4 regions of the Streptomyces bikiniensis genome follow, and region 1 is predicted to be linked to each of the others. Evidence: riboswitches for the same ligand, from Rfam matches in the RefSeq annotation. Region 1 holds a riboswitch; each other region holds the start of a gene.
The links. A riboswitch is a leader RNA that binds a small molecule or an ion and turns the genes downstream of it on or off. The one in region 1 is predicted to bind cobalamin.
Positions count from the first base shown of each region.

Region 2: it holds a riboswitch for cobalamin, as region 1 does, so the genes downstream of both, OO47_RS21710 (ribonucleoside-diphosphate reductase subunit alpha) here and cobN (cobaltochelatase subunit CobN) in region 1, are expected to answer to the same signal.
Region 3: it holds a riboswitch for cobalamin, as region 1 does, so the genes downstream of both, OO47_RS00130 (prenyltransferase/squalene oxidase repeat-containing protein) here and cobN (cobaltochelatase subunit CobN) in region 1, are expected to answer to the same signal.
Region 4: it holds a riboswitch for cobalamin, as region 1 does, so the genes downstream of both, OO47_RS10230 (prenyltransferase/squalene oxidase repeat-containing protein) here and cobN (cobaltochelatase subunit CobN) in region 1, are expected to answer to the same signal.

Region 1 covers NZ_JNXJ01000006.1:198,256-203,512, reverse strand. Annotated here, with positions in the region: gene OO47_RS06265 (precorrin-8X methylmutase) at 1-431, opposite strand, end outside; gene OO47_RS06260 (cobalamin biosynthesis protein CobG) at 428-1,771, opposite strand; cobalamin riboswitch at 1,926-2,066, shown strand; gene cobN (cobaltochelatase subunit CobN) at 2,106-5,257, shown strand, end outside.
Region 2 covers NZ_JNXJ01000028.1:31,262-36,518, forward strand. Annotated here, with positions in the region: gene OO47_RS21710 (ribonucleoside-diphosphate reductase subunit alpha) at 1-2,234, opposite strand, end outside; adenosylcobalamin-variant (AdoCbl-variant) riboswitch at 2,377-2,474, opposite strand; gene OO47_RS21715 (GNAT family N-acetyltransferase) at 2,554-3,063, opposite strand; gene mctP (monocarboxylate uptake permease MctP) at 3,145-4,770, opposite strand; gene OO47_RS21725 (DUF3311 domain-containing protein) at 4,767-5,021, opposite strand; gene OO47_RS21730 (GntR family transcriptional regulator) at 5,247-5,257, opposite strand, start outside.
Region 3 covers NZ_JNXJ01000001.1:24,864-30,120, reverse strand. Annotated here, with positions in the region: gene OO47_RS00145 (ABC transporter ATP-binding protein) at 1-1,254, shown strand, start outside; gene OO47_RS00140 (ECF transporter S component) at 1,251-2,075, shown strand; gene OO47_RS00135 (DUF4430 domain-containing protein) at 2,116-2,607, shown strand; cobalamin riboswitch at 2,778-2,989, shown strand; gene OO47_RS00130 (prenyltransferase/squalene oxidase repeat-containing protein) at 3,086-4,639, shown strand; gene OO47_RS00125 (hypothetical protein) at 4,798-5,257, shown strand, end outside.
Region 4 covers NZ_JNXJ01000010.1:58,944-64,200, reverse strand. Annotated here, with positions in the region: gene OO47_RS10230 (prenyltransferase/squalene oxidase repeat-containing protein) at 1-1,025, opposite strand, end outside; cobalamin riboswitch at 1,099-1,242, opposite strand; gene OO47_RS10225 (hypothetical protein) at 1,388-1,951, shown strand; gene OO47_RS10220 (TetR family transcriptional regulator) at 1,980-2,609, opposite strand; gene OO47_RS10215 (glycosyltransferase family 4 protein) at 2,882-4,249, shown strand; gene OO47_RS10210 (class I SAM-dependent methyltransferase) at 4,350-5,084, shown strand; gene OO47_RS10205 (glucosidase family protein) at 5,081-5,257, shown strand, end outside.

The DNA of each region.
Region 1 (5,257 bases):
GCGGTGGGCGCGTTGCCGACGGCCACGACGGAGCCTTCGAGGCGGTCCCGCCACAGCTCCAGGGCTGCGGCGGAGCGGGTGGTGCCCAGCTCGGCGGCCAGGGCCGGGACGGCCGGGTCGGAGAGCGTGCAGACCACCTCGTTGTCGGCGGGCAGCCGCTTGCGGGTGACGCCGCTGGCGACCATCTGCGCGTCGCAGAGGATCGGCGCGCCCGCCCGGAGCGCGGCGCGGGCGCTCGCGACGACGCCCGGCGAGTACGCGATGTCCTGGACGAGGTCCGTCATGCCGCAGGCGTGGATCATCCGGACCGCCACCTGGGCGACGTCGGCGGGCAGGCCCGTGAGGTCCGCCTCGGCGCGGATCGTGGCAAAGGAGCGGCGGTAGATCTCCGTGCCGTCCTTCTCGTAGTCGAACATCCTGTTCTCGCTCATCTCGTTGTGCGGGGCGCGGTGCGGGGTGCGGTGCGGGCCGTGGTGACCGCGGGGGCCAGGTCGGTACGGGGGACGGGGGCGCCGTCGACCAGGTAGCCCCCGCCGGGGACGGCGAGGACGTCGACCCAGTCGCCGTGCGGGTGCCCGCAGCGGCGCTCGCAGCCGGAGTAGTGGACGGGCAGGCCGGGGCGGCCGGGGACCGCGTCCGCCCGCACGTCCGCGAGGGACTTGGCGCAGCCGGGCCGCCCGGTGCAGGCGCTGACGCCGGCCCAGGGGGAGCCGGGCCGGGTGATCAGGCCGGCCGCGTCGAGCGCGGGCGCCCGGTCGGGCCCGGCGCCGACGACGACGGCCCCGCGCCAGGGCGTGAGCCGTACCTCGTCGGCGGGCAGCAGGGCCCGCAGCTGCGCGGCGGTGAGCCGGCCGAGGGGGGCGAGCACGTGGAACGCGGCGGGCCCGAGGGGGCCGGGAGCGGGGGGAGCGCCGTGGGGCGGGGCGGATTCCCGTACGGCCTCCTGTACGGGCTTCCGTATGTCCTCTCGTACGGCGGCCTCCTCCACGGGCTTCCGTACGGCGGCCTCCTCTACGGGCTTCCGTACGGCCTCCCGTACGGGCTCCGCCGCGATCCCGGCCGTCGTGAGCGCCGCCCGTACGTCCACCCCGGAGCCCTCCGGCAGCTCCCGGACGCGCCAGGCGCCCGTACCGGCCCCGCGGGCGGCGGTCAGGAAGGCGCGGGCGGCGGCGAGGGCGGCGCGGGGGGCGTCGGCGGCGGCCACGCGCACGGTCCGGCCGCCGAGGTGCAGGAGCGCGGTGCCGGGGTCCGCTGCGACCAAGGTCACATCCCCGCCGAGGCCGGTGACGTCGCCGCGGCCGTCGTCCAGGACGAAGAGGAAACGGCCCGAGAGCGCGGCGGCCCAGGGCGCGGCGCAGAGCCGTTCGTCCAGCTCGCGGGCCCACAACTGCACGTCGGCGGCGCCGAGTCCGTCGAGGCCCGAGGCCGGGGAGGCCACGATGTTGCGGACGCGCTCGTGGGTGGGGGAGGGCAGCAGGCCCGCCTCCGCGAGGAGCGCCGCGAGCTCCGCCCCGCAGCCGCCGGCCAGGCCGCGCAGCTCGGCGTTGCCGCGCGAGGTGACGCTGATCCGCCCGTCCCCCAGGGCCTCGGCTGCGTCCGCCAGGACCTCCACCTGACGCGACGTCAGGAGCCCTGCGGGGAGCCGCAGTCGGGCCAGGTGCCCGTCGTCGGCGGAGTGCAGCCGCAGCGCCCCGGGGCAGGCGTCGCCGCGCTCCCGCACACGGGGTGCGCCGGGGGCGGGCGTCGGGGCCGGGGTCGGGTCGGGCGGCATGGCGGCGAGCATACCCACGGGAAACCGGCGGTCGGCGGGGTGTGACCGGCCCGACTCGGAGCGCCGGGGGCAGGGCGCGCGAGCCGGGCGCCCGCCCCTTCGGGCCCGGTGTGATCCGTCCGACCCTCCCGCTCCCTCCAGCCCCCGCGGCCCACGATCTAGGATGCGAGTCGGCATGGGGTCCCAGGACCCCGGGGAGGAAGCCCGGTGAGATTCCGGCGCGGTCCCGCCACTGTGAGCCGGCCCGGCACTCCCGGGCGGGTGAGTCAGGAACTCCCGCCGCACACACGACCACCCGGGGCGCGGACAACCCCGAGGAAGGGCCTGCCTCGCCATGCTCCTGCTGCTGTCGCACTCCGACACCGACCTGCTCAGCGCCCGTGCGGCCGGCGGCCCGGTGGAGTACCGGTTCGCCAACCCGTCCCGGCTCCCGCTCGCCGACCTCCCCGCCCTCCTCGACGGCGCCGACCTCGTCGTCGTCCGGCTCCTCGGCGGCCTCCGCTCCTGGCAGGACGGGCTCGACGCGATCCGCGCCGCCGGAAAGCCGGTGGTCGTGCTCAGCGGCGAGCAGGCGCCCGACGCGCAGCTGATGGAGGCGTCCACCGTGCCCGTCGGCGTCGCCACCGAGGCGCACGCCTACCTGGCGCACGGCGGCCCCGCCAACCTGGAGCAGCTGGCCCGCTTCCTCTCCGACACCGTCCTGCTCACCGGCCACGGCTTCGAGGCCCCGGCCGCCGCCCCGACCTGGGGCCCGCTGGAGCGGACCGCGCGGGACGGGGACGGCCCGACGATCGCCGTGCTCTACTACCGCGCCCACCACATGAGCGGCAACACCGCCTTCGTCGGCGCCCTGTGCGACGCGATCGAGGACGCCGGCGCGCGGGCCCTCCCGCTGTACGTGGCCTCCCTGCGCGCTCCCGAGCCGGAACTGATCGACACCCTCCGCACCGCCGACGCCCTCGTCACCACCGTCCTCGCGGCGGGCGGCACCAAGCCGGCCGAGGCGCAGGCCGGCGGCGACGAGGAGGCCTGGGACGCGGGCGCGCTCGCCGCGCTCGACGTGCCGATCCTCCAGGCCCTCTGCCTGACCGGTTCGCGGTCCGCGTGGGAGGAGAACGACGAGGGCCTGTCCCCGCTGGACGCCGCCGGCCAGGTCGCCGTCCCCGAGTTCGACGGGCGCCTGATCACCGTCCCGTTCTCCTTCAAGGAGATCGACGCGGACGGCCTGCCCGCGTACGTGGCGGACGCCGAGCGCGCGGCCCGCGTCGCCGGGATCGCCGTGCGGCACGCCCGCCTCCGGCACATCCCGAACGCCGAGAAGAGGCTGGCGCTCGTCCTCTCCGCGTACCCCACCAAGCACTCCCGCATCGGCAACGCCGTCGGCCTCGACACCCCCGCCTCCGCCGTCTCCCTCCTGCGCCGGCTGATCGAGGAGGGGTACGACTTCGGGCCCGTCGAGGAGCTGCCCGGCCTGGTGTCGGGCGACGGCGACGAGCTGATCCGCGCCCTCATCGAGGCCGGCGGCCACGACCAGGACTGGCTGACCGAGGAGCAGCTGGCCAGGAACCCGGTCCGCATCCCGGCCGCCGACTACAAGCGCTGGTACGCCACCCTCCCCGAGGAGCTGCGGACGCAGGTCGAGGAGCACTGGGGCCCGGCGCCCGGCGAGATGTTCCTCGACCGGTCGCGGAACCCGGAGGGCGACATCGTCCTCGCCGCCCTGCGGCGCGGGAACCTGCTGGTCCTCATCCAGCCGCCGCGCGGCTTCGGCGAGAACCCGATCGCGATCTACCACGACCCGGACCTCCCGCCGTCCCACCACTACCTGGCGGCCTACCGCTGGATCGCGGCCCGCGCCGAGGACGGCGGCTTCGGTGCCGACGCCATGGTCCACCTGGGCAAGCACGGCAACCTGGAGTGGCTGCCCGGCAAGAACGCCGGCCTGTCCGCCGCCTGCGGCCCGGACGCGGCCCTCGGCGACCTCCCGCTGGTCTACCCGTTCCTGGTCAACGACCCGGGCGAGGGCACCCAGGCCAAGCGGCGCGTGCACGCCACCCTGGTCGACCACCTGGTGCCGCCGATGGCCCGCGCCGACTCGTACGGCGACATCGCGCGCCTGGAGCAGCTGCTCGACGAGTACGCGCAGATCTCCTCCATGGACCCGGCGAAGCTGCCCGCGATCCGCGCCCAGATCTGGACCCTGATCCAGGCCGCCAAGCTCGACCACGATCTGGGGCTCGAAGAGCGCCCGGAGGACGACGGGTTCGACGACTTCCTGCTGCACGTCGACGGCTGGCTGTGCGAGGTCAAGGACGCCCAGATCCGCGACGGCCTGCACGTCCTCGGCGGCGCCCCGGCCGGCGGGGCCCGGGTCAACCTGGTCCTCTCCATCCTGCGCGCCCGCCAGATCTGGGGCGGCACGCAGGCCCTGCCCGGTCTGCGCGAGGCCCTGGGCCTGGACGAGTCGGCCGCGACCCGCACCACCGCCGACGAGGCGGAGGCGAAGGCGCGCGAGCTGGTCGAGGCGATGGAGGCGGCGGACTGGGCGGTGGAGGCGGTCGGGTCGGTCGCGGCCGACCACGGCCCCGACGTGCGGGCCGTGCTGCGGTTCGCCGCCGAGCAGGTCGTGCCGCGCCTGGCCGCCACCACCGACGAGCTGGCGCACGCCGTGCACGCGCTGAACGGCGGCTTCGTCCCGGCGGGCCCGTCCGGTTCCCCGCTCCGGGGCCTGGTCAACGTCCTGCCGACCGGCCGCAACTTCTACTCCGTCGACCCGAAGGCCGTCCCCTCCCGGCTCGCCTGGGAGACCGGCCAGGCGCTCGCGGACTCGCTCCTGGAGCGCTACCGCACCGACAACGGCGACTGGCCGACCTCCGTGGGCCTCTCCCTGTGGGGCACGAGCGCGATGCGCACCGCCGGCGACGACGTCGCCGAAGCCCTCGCCCTGCTCGGCGTCCGCCCGCTGTGGGACGAGGCCTCGCGCCGCGTGAACGGCCTGGAGCCGATCCCGCTCGCGGAGCTCGGCCGCCCGCGCGTCGACGTCACCCTGCGCATCTCGGGCTTCTTCCGCGACGCGTTCCCGCACGTCATCGGCCTCCTGGACGACGCCGTACGGCTGGTGGCGGGCCTGGAGGACGAGTCCGCCGAGGACAACTACGTACGGGCGCACGCGCAGGCCGACCTGGCCGAGCACGGCGACGAGCGGCGCGCCACCACCCGGATCTTCGGCTCGCGGCCGGGGACGTACGGCGCGGGCATCCTCCAGCTGATCGACTCCCGCGACTGGCGCACGGACGCCGACCTCGCCGAGGTGTACACGGTGTGGGGCGGTTACGCGTACGGGCGCGGGCTCGAAGGGCGCCCGGCGCGGGCCGAGATGGAGACCGCGTACAAGCGGATCGCGGTGGCCGCGAAGAACACGGACACCCGCGAGCACGACATCGCGGACTCGGACGACTACTTCCAGTACCACGGCGGCATGGTGGC
Region 2 (5,257 bases), on a different contig from region 1:
CGCAGGTAGTACGTCGTCTTGAGGCCCTGCTTCCAGGCGTACGCGTACATCGACGACAGCTTGCCGATGGTGGGCGTCTCCAGGAACAGGTTCAGCGACTGCGACTGGTCCAGGAACGGGGTGCGGGCGGCGGCCATGTCGATCAGGCCGCGCTGCGGGATCTCCCAGGCCGTGCGGTACAGCGCGCGGACCTCGGCCGGCACCCAGGTGAAGCCCTGCACCGAGCCGTTGGAGTCGCGCAGCGCCTCGCGGGTCTGCGCGTCCCACACGCCGAGCTTCTTCAGCTCGTCGACCAGGTACGAGTTGACCTGGAGGAACTCGCCCGACAGCGTCTCGCGCTTGAACAGGTTGGAGACCTGCGGCTCGATGCACTCGTACACGCCGGCGATCGAGGCGATCGTCGCGGTCGGCGCGATGGCGAGGAGGAGGCTGTTGCGCATGCCGACGGCGGCGATCCGCTCGCGCAGCGCCGTCCAGCGCTCCGGCCAGTTCAGCTCGACGTCGTAGTGGTCGGGGTGCAGCACGCCGCGGGCCGCGCGGGTCTTCTCCCAGGCCGGCAGCGGGCCGTTGCGCTCGGCCAGGTCGGCGGAGGCCTCGTACGCGGCGAGCATGATCCGCTCGGCGATGCGGGTGGAGAGCGCCTGCGCCTCGGGGGAGTCGAAGGGCAGCTTCAGCTGGAAGAAGACGTCCTGGAGGCCCATGGCGCCCAGGCCGACCGGACGCCAGCGGGAGTTGGAGCGGCCCGCCTGCTCGGTCGGGTAGAAGTTGATGTCCACGACCCGGTCGAGGAAGGTCACGGCCGTGCGGACGGTCGCGTCCAGACGCTCCCAGTCGATGTCCGAACCGACCACGAACGCGCCGAGGTTGACCGAGCCCAGGTTGCAGACCGCGGTCTCGCCGTCGTCCGTGACCTCCAGGATCTCCGTGCAGAGGTTGGAGGAGTGGACGGTGTGGCCGGGCTCGGCGGTCTGGTTGGCCGTACGGTTCGAGGCGTCCTTAAAGGTCATCCAGCCGTTGCCGGTCTGGGCCAGGGTCCGCATCATCCGGCCGTACAGGTCGCGGGCCGGCATCGTCTTGCGGGCCAGGCCGGCCGCCTCGGCCCTGCGGTAGGCGGCGTCGAACTCCTCGCCCCACAGGTCGACCAGCTCGGGCACGTCCGAGGGGGAGAACAGCGACCACTCGGCGTTGGCGTTCACGCGGCGCATGAACTCGTCCGGGATCCAGTGCGCCAGGTTCAGGTTGTGCGTGCGGCGCTGGTCCTCGCCCGTGTTGTCGCGGAGCTCCAGGAACTCCTCGATGTCCGCGTGCCAGGTCTCCAGGTAGACGGCGGCGGCGCCCTTGCGGCGGCCGCCCTGGTTCACGGCGGCGACGGAGGCGTCGAGGGTCTTGAGGAACGGCACGATGCCGTTGGAGTGCCCGTTGGTGCCCCGGATCAGCGAACCGCGGGCGCGGATGCGGGAGTACGAGAGGCCGATGCCGCCCGCGTGCTTCGAGAGGCGCGCGACCTGGTGGTAGCGGTCGTAGATGGAGTCCAGCTCGTCCTGCGGGGAGTCCAGGAGGTAGCAGGAGGACATCTGCGGGTGGCGGGTGCCGGAGTTGAAGAGCGTGGGGGAGGACGGCAGGTAGTCCAGCCGGCTCATCAGGCCGTACAGCGCGGCCACCTCGTCGAGCGCGCGGACGCTCTCGTCCTCGGCCAGGCCGCAGGCGACGCGCAGCATGAAGTGCTGCGGGGTCTCGATCACCTTGCGGGTGATCGGGTGGCGCAGCAGGTAGCGCGAGTAGAGGGTGCGCAGGCCGAAGTAGCCGAAGCGGTCGTCGCCGGCGCGGTCGATCACGGCGTCGAGGCGGTCGGCGTGCAGCGCCACGAACTCGGCGGTGCGGTCGGCGATCAGGCCCTCGCGGTGGCCGACGGCCACCGAGGAGGAGAAGTTCACCGAGCCCTGGGAGGCGGCCTCGTCCGCGATGGTGATCGTGAGGAGCCGGGCGGCGAGCCGGGAGTACGCCGGGTCCTCGGCGATCAGGCCGGCGGCCGCCTCGGTGGCCAGCTCGCGCAGCTCCGCCTCGTCCGCGGCGGCGCTGCGGCCGCGGAGCGCGGCGGCGGCGACCCGGCCGGGGTCGGTGTCGGGGAGATCGGCGGTGAGGTCGGTCAGGGTCCGCAGCAGTACGGTCCCGGGGCCGTCGCTCTCGACCGCGGAAGCCTCGGCCGAAGCCGGATCGGCGGGCGCGATGGTCACGTGGGGGCTCTCCCTCGCTCGGCTCGGGGCCTCGGCGGGGACAGGCGGACGGGCGGGCGTCCACGCACGACGCACCGCGTCCACCGGCCCACTCCGCGAGGCCCGGACGTCTGTGGCACCCGGAACGGAAGGACCGGGCGCGCTGTCGGCAGGTGCTCGGACTCACCTCGGACGAAACCGCACGAAGTACACCGTTGCGGGACAGTTCCGGATTCGCGCCGGATTCCCCTGCGTCGACAGCGAGGACGAGCATACATGTGGGGGGCGCCGCTCGTGGCACCCCCCACATGTTGTGTCGTCCCCTGGACGGGACTTGGGCTCAGAAGTCCAGGGAGTAGGTGCGCAGAGAGTGATCGGGGATCGGCTCCCAGTCCCGGTGCTGGGTGCGGACGAAGCCCGTCCGCTCGTAGATCCGGTGCGCCGCGACCATCCCGGCGCCCGTCGAGAGCACGATCCGGGCGCACCCCGGCAGGGCCCGCGCCCGGTCGACGCAGGCCCGTACGAGCGCCTCCCCGATGCCCCGGCCCCGGGCCTCCCGGGCGACCGCGAGCATCCGGAACTCGGCCTCGCCGGGCACGGCGATGTCGGCCCACGGGGTGCCGCCCCGGGCGAAGGTCACGCCGCCGACGATCCGGCCCGCCGCGTCCCGGGCGTCCTCCGCGACGAGGACCTCGCTCTCGCGGGCCCGCCGCGCCGTGTCCCGCAGCACCTCCAGATAGGAGTCCTCCGTCCCGTACGCCAGCAGCCCGTCGTCCAGATAGGCGCGTCCGGTGAGCTCGCCGAGCACTTCGTACTCCCCGGGCCGTACCGCCCTGATCGTGAAGTCCATGGGGGAAGTGTGCCCGCCGGGAACGCGCCGGGGCCCGGGGCCTCCTCGCGGAGGTCCCGGGCCCCTTCCGTGCCGGTGGCGTCAGTGCGTGGGCGCGGTGGCCTTCTCCATCTCGACCTGGACGCCCGGGTCGCCGGCGTCGGCCGTGTAGTCCGACGGAGAGGTCTCGTCGACGCCCTCGGGGGCCTTGACGGCCTTGAGGACGAAGGTGAGGACCACGGTGACCAGGACGTTGAGGACGAAGGCGGTGAGACCGATGTAGCCGATCTCGCCGATGCCCGGGATCTCGGCGGAGGAGCCGCCGAAGTGCTTCTGGGTCGGACTGGCGACGCCGTACGCGGCGACCGTGCCGTACACCATGCCGACGGCCCAGCCTGCGAGCAGCGCCCAGCGGTGGAACCAGCGGGTGAACAGGCCGCCGACCAGGGCCGGGAAGGTCTGCAGGATCCAGATGCCGCCGAGGAGCTGGAAGTTGATCGCGACCGTCTTGTCCATGGTGAGGACGAAGGCGAGCGCGCCGACCTTCACCAGGAGCGAGACGATCTTGGAGACCTTGGTCTCCTGCGCCGGGGTCGCGTCCTTCCTGATGAAGTCCTTGTAGATGTTCCTCGTGAAGAGGTTGGCGGCGGCGATGGACATGATCGCGGCCGGGACGAGCGCGCCGATGCCGATCGCGGCGAACGCGACGCCCGCGAACCAGTCGGGGAACATGGTCTCGAAGAGCTGCGGGATGGCGAGCTGGCCGTTCTTCACCTGGATCCCGGCGGCGATCGCCATGAAGCCCAGTAGCGCCAGCAGGCCCAGCATCAGCGAGTACAGCGGCAGGATCGTGGTGTTGCGGCGGATGACCTCGCGGCTCCGGGACGACAGGGTCGCCGTGATGGAGTGCGGGTACATGAAGAGCGCGAGCGCGGAGCCGAGCGCGAGCGTCGCGTACGTCCACTGCCCGGCCTCGCCGGGGACGAGCGCGCCGCGCGGCTTGTCGGTCGCCGGGTTGGTCTGCGCGAAGGCCTCGCCCGCCTTGCTGAAGATCTCGTCGAAGCCGCCCAGCTTGATCGGGATGTAGATGATCGCCACCGCGATGACGACGTAGATCAGGGTGTCCTTGACGAAGGCGATGAGCGCGGGGGCGCGCAGGCCCGAGGAGTACGTGTAGGCCGCGAGGACGCCGAAGGCGATGAGCAGCGGCAGGTCCTTGACGAACCAGTGGGTGTTCTCGCCGCCGCCGACGCCCATCACGTCCAGGACGGCCTGGATGCCGACCAGCTGGAGCGCGATGTACGGCATGGTGGCGAGGATGCCGGTGAGCGCCACCGCCAGCGACAGGCCCTTCGAGCCGAAGCGGCCCCGGACGAAGTCGGAGGTGGTCACGTATCCGTGTTTGTGCGAGACCGACCACAGGCGGGGCAGGAAGGTGAAGATCAGCGGGTAGACCAGGATCGTGTACGGGACGGCGAAGAAGCCGGCCGCGCCCGCCGCGTAGATGGCCGCCGGGACGGCGACGAAGGTGTACGCGGTGTAGAGGTCGCCGCCGAGCAGGAACCAGGTCACCCAGGTGCCGAAGGACCGGCCGCCGAGGCCCCACTCGTCGAGGCTGTGCTCGTTCTCGGCCCTGCGCCAGCGCGAGGCGAGGAAGCCCATGACCGTGACGGCCAGGAAGAAGAAGATGAAGACGGCGAGTGCCACGCCGTTCACGCCGTCCTTCATCGCGCGTCACCCCCCTTGCGGGCGCGCTGGTCCCGCTGCCACAGCTTGTACGCGACCATGGTGAGCAGGGTGGAGACCAGCACCCAGAGCATCTGGTACCAGTAGAAGAAGGGGATGCCGGCGAAGAGGGGTTCGACCTTCGCGTAGGAGCTCACCCAGAGCATCGCCACGAACGGGGCGACGAGACAGAGCGCGATCACCACCCGCAGGGGGGTGATGGTCGGTTGTTTCCCTTGTGCCGCTTCTGACATGGCGATTCCGTCCCCTCGCTGATCACCTCGGTAATGCTGGGGAAATCTAGGGGACGCGTCCGCTTCATGGAACCCCCGTCCGCATAACGGATGTGTTTTGTCGGAAGCGGCCTTCTTCGATCGCCGGCGGCACCCCGCGGCGGTAATACGACATTCCCGGAAACACGGAACGGCCGCACCCGCCGGGAGGGGGTGCGGCCGTTCCGGGAGGCGCCTCGCGGGCGCTCAGCCGTGGG
Region 3 (5,257 bases), on a different contig from region 1:
CGCCACCGGGCCCTGCACGAGCTCTCCGGAGGCCAGCAGCAGCGCGTCGCCATCGGCTCCGTCCTCACCGCCCACCCGCGCGTCCTGGTCCTCGACGAGCCGACCTCCGCGTTGGACCCGACGGCCGCCGAGGAGGTCCTGGCCGCCGTCACCCGACTCGTCCACGACCTCGGCGTCACCGTCCTGCTCGCCGAACACCGCCTGGAGCGGGTCGTCCAGTACGCCGACCGCGTCATCCACCTCCCCGGGGACGGGCGCGTGGTCTCCGGACCACCCGCGGACGTCTTCCGTACGTCGTCCATCGCCCCGCCCGTCGTCGAGCTCGGCCGCACCGCCGGATGGTCGCCGCTGCCCCTGTCCATCCGCGACGCCCGACGGGCGGCGGCGCCCCTGCGGAGCCGGTTGAACGGTGTCGTGCCCCCGGCGGTCCGGCCGGCGCCCGGCGCGGACCGGCCCCGGCTGCTGACCGCACGCGGCATCACGGTCACGTACCAGGGCGTGCCCGCCGTCCGAGAGGTCGACCTCGACCTCCGCGGCGGGGAGATCACCGCGCTCATGGGCCGCAACGGCTCCGGCAAGTCCTCCCTGCTCTGGGCGCTCCAGGGCTCCGGCCCCCGCAAGGCCGGTTCGGTCTCCGTAGGGGAGTCCGACGGCCCGGGGACGCGAGATCCCCGGAAGGTCTCGGCGACCGAGGCCCGCCGCCTCGTCGGCCTGGTGCCGCAGACGCCCACCGACCTGCTCTATCTGGAGAGCGTCAAGCAGGAACTCGACCAGGCCGACTCCGAGTCCGAAGTACGGGCCGACGGCATCCCGGCCCGCGCCCTGCTCGACCGGCTCGCGCCCGGCATCCCCGACACCACCCACCCCCGCGATCTGTCCGAGGGCCAGAAACTCGCCCTCGTCCTCGCGATCCAACTCGCCGCCGCCCCCCGGGTCGTGCTCCTCGACGAGCCCACGCGCGGGCTCGACTACCGGGCCAAGGGCGAACTGATCGGGATCGTCGACGGCCTCGCGGCAGAGGGCCGCACCGTCGTCATCTCCACCCACGACGTCGAGTTCGTCGCCCGTGCCGCCGACCGGGTCGTCGTCATGGCCGAGGGGGACGTCGTCGCCGACGGACCCACCACCGAGGTCATCGTCGCCTCCCCCGTCTTCGCCCCGCAGACCGCGAAGATCCTCGCTCCCCTGCCCTACCTCACCGTGGACCAACTGGCCTCGGTACTCGACGTCCACGGAACGGACCCGAGCGCGTGAGCACCTCCCCCGCGGCCATCCGCATCCGCCCCCGAGCCGCGCTCGTCATCGCCATGGCGGCCTTCCTCGGCGTCGTCGCGTTCTTCTGGCCGTTCCTCGTCGCGCCCGGCAAGTTCGGCTCGAACTACGCCCCGCCCCTGATCTTCGGCGTGCTGCTCGTCATCGTGCTCTGCGTGGTGATCTCCGAGATAGCCGAGGGCGGCATCAACTCCAAGGCCCTGGCCATGCTGGGCGTCCTGTCCGCCGTCAACGCCGCCATCCGCCCCCTCGGCGCGGGGACCGCCGGCATCGAGACGGTCTTCTTCATCCTCGTGCTCGCGGGCCGGGTCTACGGTCCCGGCTTCGGGTTCACCCTGGGCTGCACCTCGCTCTTCGCCTCGGCGCTCATCACCGGCGGCGTCGGCCCCTGGATGCCGTACCAGATGTTCGGCTGCGCCTTCGTCGGCATGCTCGCCGGGTTCCTGCCGAAGGCCACCGGCCGTCGGGAGGTGGCCCTCCTGGCGGTGTACGGCTCGCTCTCCGGCTATCTGTTCGGCTTCCTGCTCAACCTCTCCTTCTGGCCCTTCTCCCTGGACCCGAACAGTTCCATCGCCTACCTCCCGGGACTCCCGTTCACCGAGCAGTTCCAGCGGTACCTCGCCTTCGACCTGGCGACCTCGCTCGGCTGGGACACCGGACGCGCCGTCACCAACCTCGTCGCCATCACCCTGGCCGGCCCCGCCGTCCTCACCGTCTTCCGCCGCGCCGCCCGCAAAGCCCGCTTCCAGGCCCCGATCCGCTTCGCGGGCCGGGACACGAGCCCGGACGGCACCGCCGGATGAACCACGCACCGACCACGCATTCCTTACCGAAGGGAACCTCATGCGCACCACCCTGCTCCGCCGCGCCGCCGTCACCACCACGGCCCTCGGTCTCGCCCTGACCACCGCGCCCGCGGTCGCGCAGGCCGGGACCACGGCCTCGTTCACGAACGCGCCGGTGAGAGTGACCGTCACCGTCCAGGGCCCCGACGGACTGCTCTTCCAGAAGAAGGTCTTCACCTGGGGCCACGACGTCACGACCACCACCGGCGGCACCCACAAGTGCGACGGCACCAACGGCAGCGCGCACGCCACGAAGGTCCCGACCCCGACGGCCGCCCTCGATCACGCGGCCAAGCGCAACGGCTTCACGTGGGACGGGACCTGGTACGCGTCGTTCGACGACTTCTCCGTCGACACGGTCAAGGGCGTCAGCGGCGGCGGCTCGGCGTACTGGAGCATCTCGGTGAACGGCACCCCGACCCCCGTCGGCGGCTGCCAGTTCGAGATAGAGAACGGCGACCAGGTCGCCTTCACCTGGACCTCGTTCTGACGGTCGGCGTTCTCAGGGCGGGCGACCCGGACCTCCCGTGTCCGGGCCGCCCGTGCCCTCCCGTTCGGGACACCAGGCGGGCCTGAGGCGGTGTCCGACGCTGTGAACTGCGGCGTCGCGAGCGCAATGTGGCGTGTACCGCACGTATCGAGCTGGCCGAAATTGCTTTCACCTGCATAGGATTCGGCCGTTCCGCTTGATGGCGGACGCACAACTGAATGCGTACGCGAGGGAGGGAAGCCGGTGCGAGTCCGGCGCTGACCTGCAACCGTGAGCGGTGGAGCACTCCTTGCCGCGAGCCGGATCACTCTCTCGTGTCCGTGTACTGCTTCTCACTGTCATGGTCTGCAGCGTGGAGCCCGGTCACCGCCTCCCGGGCCCTGGTGTGTTCGCCCCACGAACACGCTTCAGGGCTCCTTCCGCGTCGTCGGCGTTCCGGGGGACATGGTGCGGGCCCCTTGTCGAAGGGATCTGCGCCATGCTCGGCGTCAGACCACAGGTCAAGCTCGTCGCCGCGCTGGCCGCCGGCGGCTGTGTACTCGCCGCGGGCCTGGTCACCCTCAGCTCCAGCGCCGCCGCCGCGCCGCGACACGACCCCGCCGTGGCCGCCGCCCGATGGCAGGCCGGTGAGCTCGACAACGGTGCGATACCCGGCTTCGCCCCCGGCATGTACGACTGGGGCCTGACGATCGACACCCTCATCGCCCTGAAGGCGACGGGCACGGACGAGGCGTCGGCCGACAAGGTCGTGGACACGCTGAAGGCACACGTCCGTGACTACAACAGCTTCGACGCCTGGGGCGAGCCCGGTCAGCGGGTGGCCGGTGCCACCGCCAAGCTGCTCTATGCGGCCGTGGTCGCGGGGGAGGACCCCGCCGAGTTCGGTGCGTACGACCTGCGGCAGGAGACGCTCGACCTGATCGCCGGACCTTCCGCGGGGCTGGAGGAGGGCCGGGTGAAGGACAAGGTCGTCGGGGGCCGCGACGACAGCAACACCTTCGGTCAGTCCCTGGCCGTGCTCGGACTCGCGCGCAGCGGTGACGTGCCGCAGAGCGCCGTCGACTTCCTCATCGACCAGCAGTGCGCGGCGGGCGGCTTCCGCCTCTTCCCGTTCGACCTCGACAGCGGCGACACCACGGTGACCGGAGACTGCGACGCCCAGGGGGCGACCGTGGTACTGGACCCGGACTCCACGGCCATGGCCGTGCAGGCGCTGCTGGCCGCGGCCGAGGACGGTGCGGTGGGTGCCGCCGAGGCCGCCGGGAAGGGCGGCGACTGGCTGGCGAAGACCCAGCAGGCCGACGGCTCGCTGACCGGATCCGGCCCCACCAGCGACGCCAACGCGAACAGCACGGGCCTCGGCGGCCAGGCGCTGGCGGCGACGGGACACCAGGCGGAGGCCGACAAGGCGGCGGACTGGGTGGAGGCCCGGCAGATCAGCGCGTCGAACGGAGGAGCCGCTGCGGCGGAGAGCGGCGCCATCGCGTACAACGACGCGGCACTGGCCGACGCGAAGGCCGCCGGCATCGGCGAGTTCCGCGACCAGTGGCGCCGCGCCACGCCGCAGGCCGTGCTCGCGCTCGCGCAGGTTCCCCTGGGGAGGATCGGCCTGACCGAGCCCGGCCCCGGCCCGGACCCGACCGACGACCCGACCGGGACCCCGTCGGGCGACCCCAGCGACACCCCGACCGGCGACCCGTCGGGAGACCCCAGCGGTACCCCGTCGGACGACCCCGGCGACACCCCGACCGGCGACCCGACCGCCGACCCCAGCGGTACCCCGTCGGACGACCCGACCGATCACCCGTCGGACGATCCCGGCGCGACCGCGTCGCCCGACGGCACCGGCAGTCCGACGCCCACCGCAGCCGCGAACCCGAACACGGCCACGCCTCAGGGCGGCAGCGGCGGCGTGCTGGCCGCCACCGGCACCAGCGCCCTGGCACTCGCCGGCGTCGCGGCGGGACTCGCCGCGGCCGGCTACGCCGCGGTCCGCACCGCCAGGCGCCGCGGCGAGAGGGCGCGGGCATGAGCACCACCGCGCCGGTACGGCGCGGCATCCGTGCGGAGCGGCCCGCCCCGGCCCTCGGCACGGCCTGACTCGGCTCGGCCACCGGGGCCGCCGCCCGAACACTGCGCCCGCACTCGGCCGCGACTCCTACGCGCGGCCTCGAACAGAAGGAACGACACATGACCAGATCCACCTACAGCCACGCGGTACGCGCGCTGCGCGCCGCCGTGCTGTCCCTCGCGCTGGTCCTGGGCCTGACGGGCCTCGGCCTGGCGTCCGCCCCCGAGGCCACCGCCCTGAACGGCAAGGGGACGGCCGGCTACTGCCCGAACAGCAGCGGCGTGACCGTGGTCGTCGACTTCCAGGAGCTCGGCGGCGGCACCGTCGTCCGCTGCGCCCCCGGCGACCAGGCCACCGGCCTCGCCGCGCTGGAGAACGCCGGATTCGACGTCACCGGGACCCAGCGCTGGGGCAAGGCCTTCGTCTGCCGCATCGAGGGCAAGCCCACCGCCGCCACCGAGTCCTGTGTGAACACTCCCCCGGCCTCGGCGTACTGGTCGTACTGGCACGCCCCCAACGGCGGCAGCTGGACCTACAGCACGTCCGGCGCCTCGGGCCGCAAGCCGGCCCAGGGCAGCT
Region 4 (5,257 bases), on a different contig from region 1:
TGGGCGTAGGCGGCCGGGCCGCTCTCCTTCGCCCAGGCGGCGGAGTTCTTCTCCAGCCACTCCAGGGCGGGCATGGCCTCCTTGGAGGCGCCGGCGGCGGAGAGCGCGACGACGGCGTCGGCGGTGTTGCCGAAGTCGGGCTGCTCGGTGGTGTCGGCGGCGCCCGGCATCGGCGGCTGGACGAGGTGGTGGGTCGTCGCGAGCGTCTTCGCCAGGTAGGAGGCGCCGTTCAGGGCGACCCGCTCGGGGGTCGGCTTCGGCAGGTCGGTGCAGGTGGGGGCCTGCTCGGGGGAGGCCTTGGTGGCGACCATGCTCTTGCCGAGCCCGGCGAGGGTCGCGGCGGCGGTGGCGTCGGCGTTGGCGAACAGCTTCCCGGCCTTGTCCGGCTGGTACGCGAAGGCGCCGGGGCCCTCCTCGTCCGAGCAGGGCAGGGCGAAGGTGAGGAGCGCGTCGTAGGGGGAGCGGCCCTCGGCGGAGGTGAACTCGCCGGGGCGCACGCCGGTCGCGGCGAGCGCGCCGACGACGACGGAGGTCGAGTTGGCGTCGCTGGCGCCGCCCGCGCCGTAGCCCCAGCCGCCGTCCTTGTTCTGCACGGACTTCAGCCAGTCGGACCCGGCCTTGACGGCCTGGTCGGCCTTCCCGGGGGCGGCGCTCTGGCGGCGGACGGCGGCGAGCGCCTGGACGGCGGCGGCGGTGGCGTTGGTATCCCGCATCGTCTTCGCGTCGCAGGGCTTCGCGGCGTCCGCGCGGTAGGAGGGGAAGGCGCCGTCCTCGCACTGCTGGCCGAGCAGCCACTCCACGGCCTGGTCGGCGGGCTGGTAGCCGGTGGCGCGCTGGGCGAGGAAGGAGAGCGACTGGCGCCAGACGCCGTCGTACGTCGGGTCCTTCGTGCCGTACAGACCGGCCGGGAGCTTCCCGGCGGAAGGGGTCGGGGAGGGGGCGGCGGTGGCCGGCCCGGCTGCTCCGGTGCCGAGTACGGCGACGGCGGCGAGCGCGGTGGCGGCGGCGCGGCGGACGGTGTTCATGGGGCCCTCTCCTGCGGCCGGGCACGGCACGCCTCGGGCACCGGGCTCCGGCTCCGTATTCCTCGACGGTGCCGGCGGTCACGTCCCGTCCGGGGCATTCCGACTTACCACCCCAAGGCGGTTAACGGCTGCGGGTCAGTACCGGATTTCCACCGGTTTCCCCCCGTACGGGCATGATGACGACCCGCTTACTGTACCGGCCCGTACGCGCTGCTCACGGTGGGTGTGAGCGGCCTCGCACCGGCCCGCGGAAACGGACGGGCCGTCACGTCCGGCCCTGTGCGAAACTCCTGCGACCGCCGCCGGACGATCACCGTCCGGTGGCGATCGACAGGGGTGGGGGACAAGGGGTGGGGAAGAGGATGCGCAAGGGGACGGCGGTCCGGGCGGCCGTGGTCATGGCCGTGGTGCTCGGCGCCGCGGGCTGCGGCACGGGCGACGGCGGGACGGACGGCGGGGGGAAGCGGGGCGGGGCGTCCGCCGCCCCCTCGGCGACGCCCCGGGCCGAGGACACCGGTCCGGTCACGAAGGCCTCGGCCCAGGCGGACATCGAGGCGGCGGCCGCGGACGCGGGGGCCCCGGCCGACGATCCGGACTGGGCGAAGATGACCGCGGCCCGGTGCGGGGCCGGTTACCACGGTTACGGGACGGAGGACGAGAAGGTCGACTTCGGCCGGTACGAGGCGGTGGTCGGCGAGCTGCGCGAACGCGGCTGGCAGCCGTCGGGGGAGGCGCCCGAGCGCAAGGACGAGAACGGGACGGTCCGGATCGCCCAGAAGATCTTCACGAAGCGGGGCTGGACCCTGACGGCGGAGTTCCGGGGCTTCGACACGGGACAGATCAGCGTGTCGGCCGCCGACAAGGCCTGCGTCGACGAGATCCGCTCCCGCGTCCGGATCCCCGAGGGTGGGACCGACGGGCAGTAGCCGAAGCCGGATCAGACCAGGGTCCCGATCAGGCCGAACCCCCGATCAGCCGGCACACCGTCTCGATGTCGACCTTCACCTGGGCGATCGAGGACCGCCCCGACAGCCAGGTGATCAGGGCCGAGTGCCAGGTGTGCTCGATCACCCGGACCGCCGACAGCCGCTCCGGCGTCGGCTGTCCGGTCCCCATCGCGTCCAGGATGATCGCGGTCGTCAGCCGGGAGACCTCGTCCACCTCGGCGCTCGCCCCCCGGTCCGCGAAGATCAGCGCCCGCACCATCGCGTCGGCCAGCTGCGGTTCCCGCTGGAGCGCCCGGAAGGCCCGCATCAGGGTCTCCGCGACCCGCTCCGCCGGGTCCGCGCCCGCCGGGGGCCGCTTCCGCAGCGTGGTGTGCAGGTGCCGGAGCTGGTCCTGCATCACCGCGACGAGCAGGTGGATCTTGGACGGGAAGTAGCGGTACAGCGTGCCCAGGGCCACGCCCGCCTCCTCGGCCACCTCCCGCATCTGCACGGCGTCGAACCCGCCCCGCGAGGCGAGCCGCGTGCTGGCGTCCAGGATGCGCCGCCGCCGCGCCTCCTGGCGCTCCGTGAGGGGTACGGCGGTGCCGTGGCCGAGGGCGTGGCCTGTGCCGTGCTCCGCTCTGTTCTCTGCGGTCATGGGGTCCCGTTCCGTGCGGTGGGGAGCGACAGTATGGCGGCGCCGCCGCCGTGGCGCGAATCACCCGCTCCGGATCTCACCGCGGCGCTACCTGCCGGTAGATTCTGTCCTTCCCGGACGGCCGGACGACGGCCCGGCAAGGATCGGACGACGGCCCGGCAAGGGTCGGGCGGCGGCCGGGAACGGCCGGTCGACGGGCGAGTCTGTAACTTGTTCTAGATTAACGCCAGCGGTTACGCTCCGGCGAAACGCACGCTCGAAGGGGGCCGCGCATGACCGCCGAGGCCGTAGAGGCAGGCCCCCGACAGGGCGTCACCGACCCCGGTGACATCCCCCGAGTTCTCGACCGTGCTCGAACAGGGGGGACCCCCACGTTGCGGATCGCTCTCCTCACGTACAAGGGGAACCCCTTCTGCGGAGGCCAGGGCGTCTACGTCCGGCACCTCTCCCGCGAACTGGCCCGCCTCGGCCACACCGTCGAGGTCATCGGCTCCCAGCCGTACCCGACCCTCGACGAGGGCGTGCCGCTCACCGAGATCGCCAGCCTCGACCTCTACCGGTCCCCGGACCCCTTCCGGACCCCGAAGCGCGACGAGTACCGCGACTGGATCGACGCCCTCGAAGTCGCCACCATGTGGACCGGCGGCTTCCCCGAGCCGCTCACCTTCTCCCTGCGGGCCCGCCGCATGCTCGCCGCCCGCCGCGGCGACTTCGACGTCGTCCACGACAACCAGACCCTCGGGTACGGACTCCTCGGCGGCCCCCGCGCGCTCGGCGCCCCCCTGGTCACCACGATCCACCACCCCATCACCGTCGACCGCGGCCTCGAACTCGCCGCCGCCGACGGCTGGAAGCGCCGCCTCTCGGTCCGCCGCTGGTACGCCTTCACCACCATGCAGAAGCGGGTCGCCCGCCGCCTGCCGTCCGTGCTCACCGTCTCCGGCACCTCCCGCCAGGAGATCGTCGAGCACCTCGGCGTACGCGAGGACCGCATCCGGGTCGTCCACATCGGCGCCGACACCGACCTCTGGTCCCCGGACCCCTCGGTCGCCGAGGTCCCCGGCCGGATCGTCACCACCTCCAGCGCCGACGTCCCCCTCAAGGGCCTGGTCCACCTGATCGAGGCGCTCGCCAAGCTCCGCACCGAGAACCCCGACGCGCACCTCGTCGTCGTCGGCAAGCGGGCCGAGGACGGCCCGGTCGCCCGGGCCATCGAGCGGTACGGCCTCGAAGGCGCCGTCGAGTTCGTGAAGGGCATCACCGACGCCGAGCTCGTCGACCTCGTCCGCTCCGCCCAGGTCTCCTGCGTGCCCTCGCTGTACGAGGGGTTCTCGCTGCCCGCCGCCGAGGCCATGGCCACCGGCACCCCGCTCGTCGCCACCACCGGCGGCGCGATCCCCGAGGTCGCGGGCCCGGACGGCGAGACCTGCCTCGCGGTGCCGCCCGGCGACGCGGGCGCCCTCGCCGCCGCCCTCGGCCGGGTCCTCGGCGACCCCGAGCTGCGCGCCCGGCTCGGCGCCGCCGGACGCGCCCGGGTCCTCGACCGCTTCACCTGGGCCCGCGCGGCCCAGGGCACGGCCGAGCTGTACCGCGAGGCGATCGCCCGCCGGGGCGCCGCCTCGCCAGGCCCCCGCCGGTGACCGGGACCGCGCACCCGCACGACCCGGGGAACCCCCGCCCGCACCACCCGAACGACCCCCACCCGCACCGCCCCCGTCCCGACCGCGAAGGCAGGCCCTCGTGCTGACCGTCGACTTCACCCGCTTCCCGCTCGCCCCCGGCGACCGCGTGCTCGATCTGGGCTGCGGTGCGGGCCGGCACGCCTTCGAGTGCTACCGGCGCGGCGCCCGGGTCGTGGCCCTCGACCGGAACGCCGAGGAGATCCGCGAGGTCGCCAAGTGGTTCGCGGCCATGGAGGAGGCCGGGGAGGCCCCCGCCGGCGCGACCGCCACCGCGATGGAGGGCGACGCCCTCAACCTGCCCTTTCCCGACGAGTCCTTCGACGTCGTCATCATCTCCGAGGTCATGGAGCACATCCCGGACGACAAGGGCGTCCTCGCCGAGATGGTCCGCGTCCTCAAGCCGGGCGGCCGGATCGCCGTCACCGTCCCCCGCTACGGCCCCGAGAAGGTCTGCTGGGCGCTCTCCGACGCGTACCACGAGGTCGAGGGCGGCCACATCCGCATCTACAGGGCCGACGAACTCCTCGGCAAGATCCGGCAGGCCGGCCTCAAGCCGTACGGCACCCACCACGCGCACGCGCTGCACTCGCCGTACTGGTGGCTCAAGTGCGCCTTCGGCGTCGACAACGACAAGGCGCTGCCGGTCCGGGCGTACCACAAGCTCCTGGTCTGGGACATCATGAAGAAGCCCGCCCTGACCCGGGTCGCCGAGCAGCTGCTCAACCCGGTCGTCGGCAAGAGCTTCGTGGCGTACGCGACCAAGCCGCACCTCCCGAAGGCCGATGCCGCGTGACGAGCCCCGAGCGGATCGCGGAACACCTGGTCCTGCCCGGCGTCCTCACCGCCGAGCAGGCCGCCGAGACCGTCGCCGGGATACTCGCCGTCCAGCGCGAGGACGGCGCCATCCCCTGGTTCCGCGGCCACCACCTCGACCCCTGGGACCACGTCGAGGCCGCCATGGCCCTG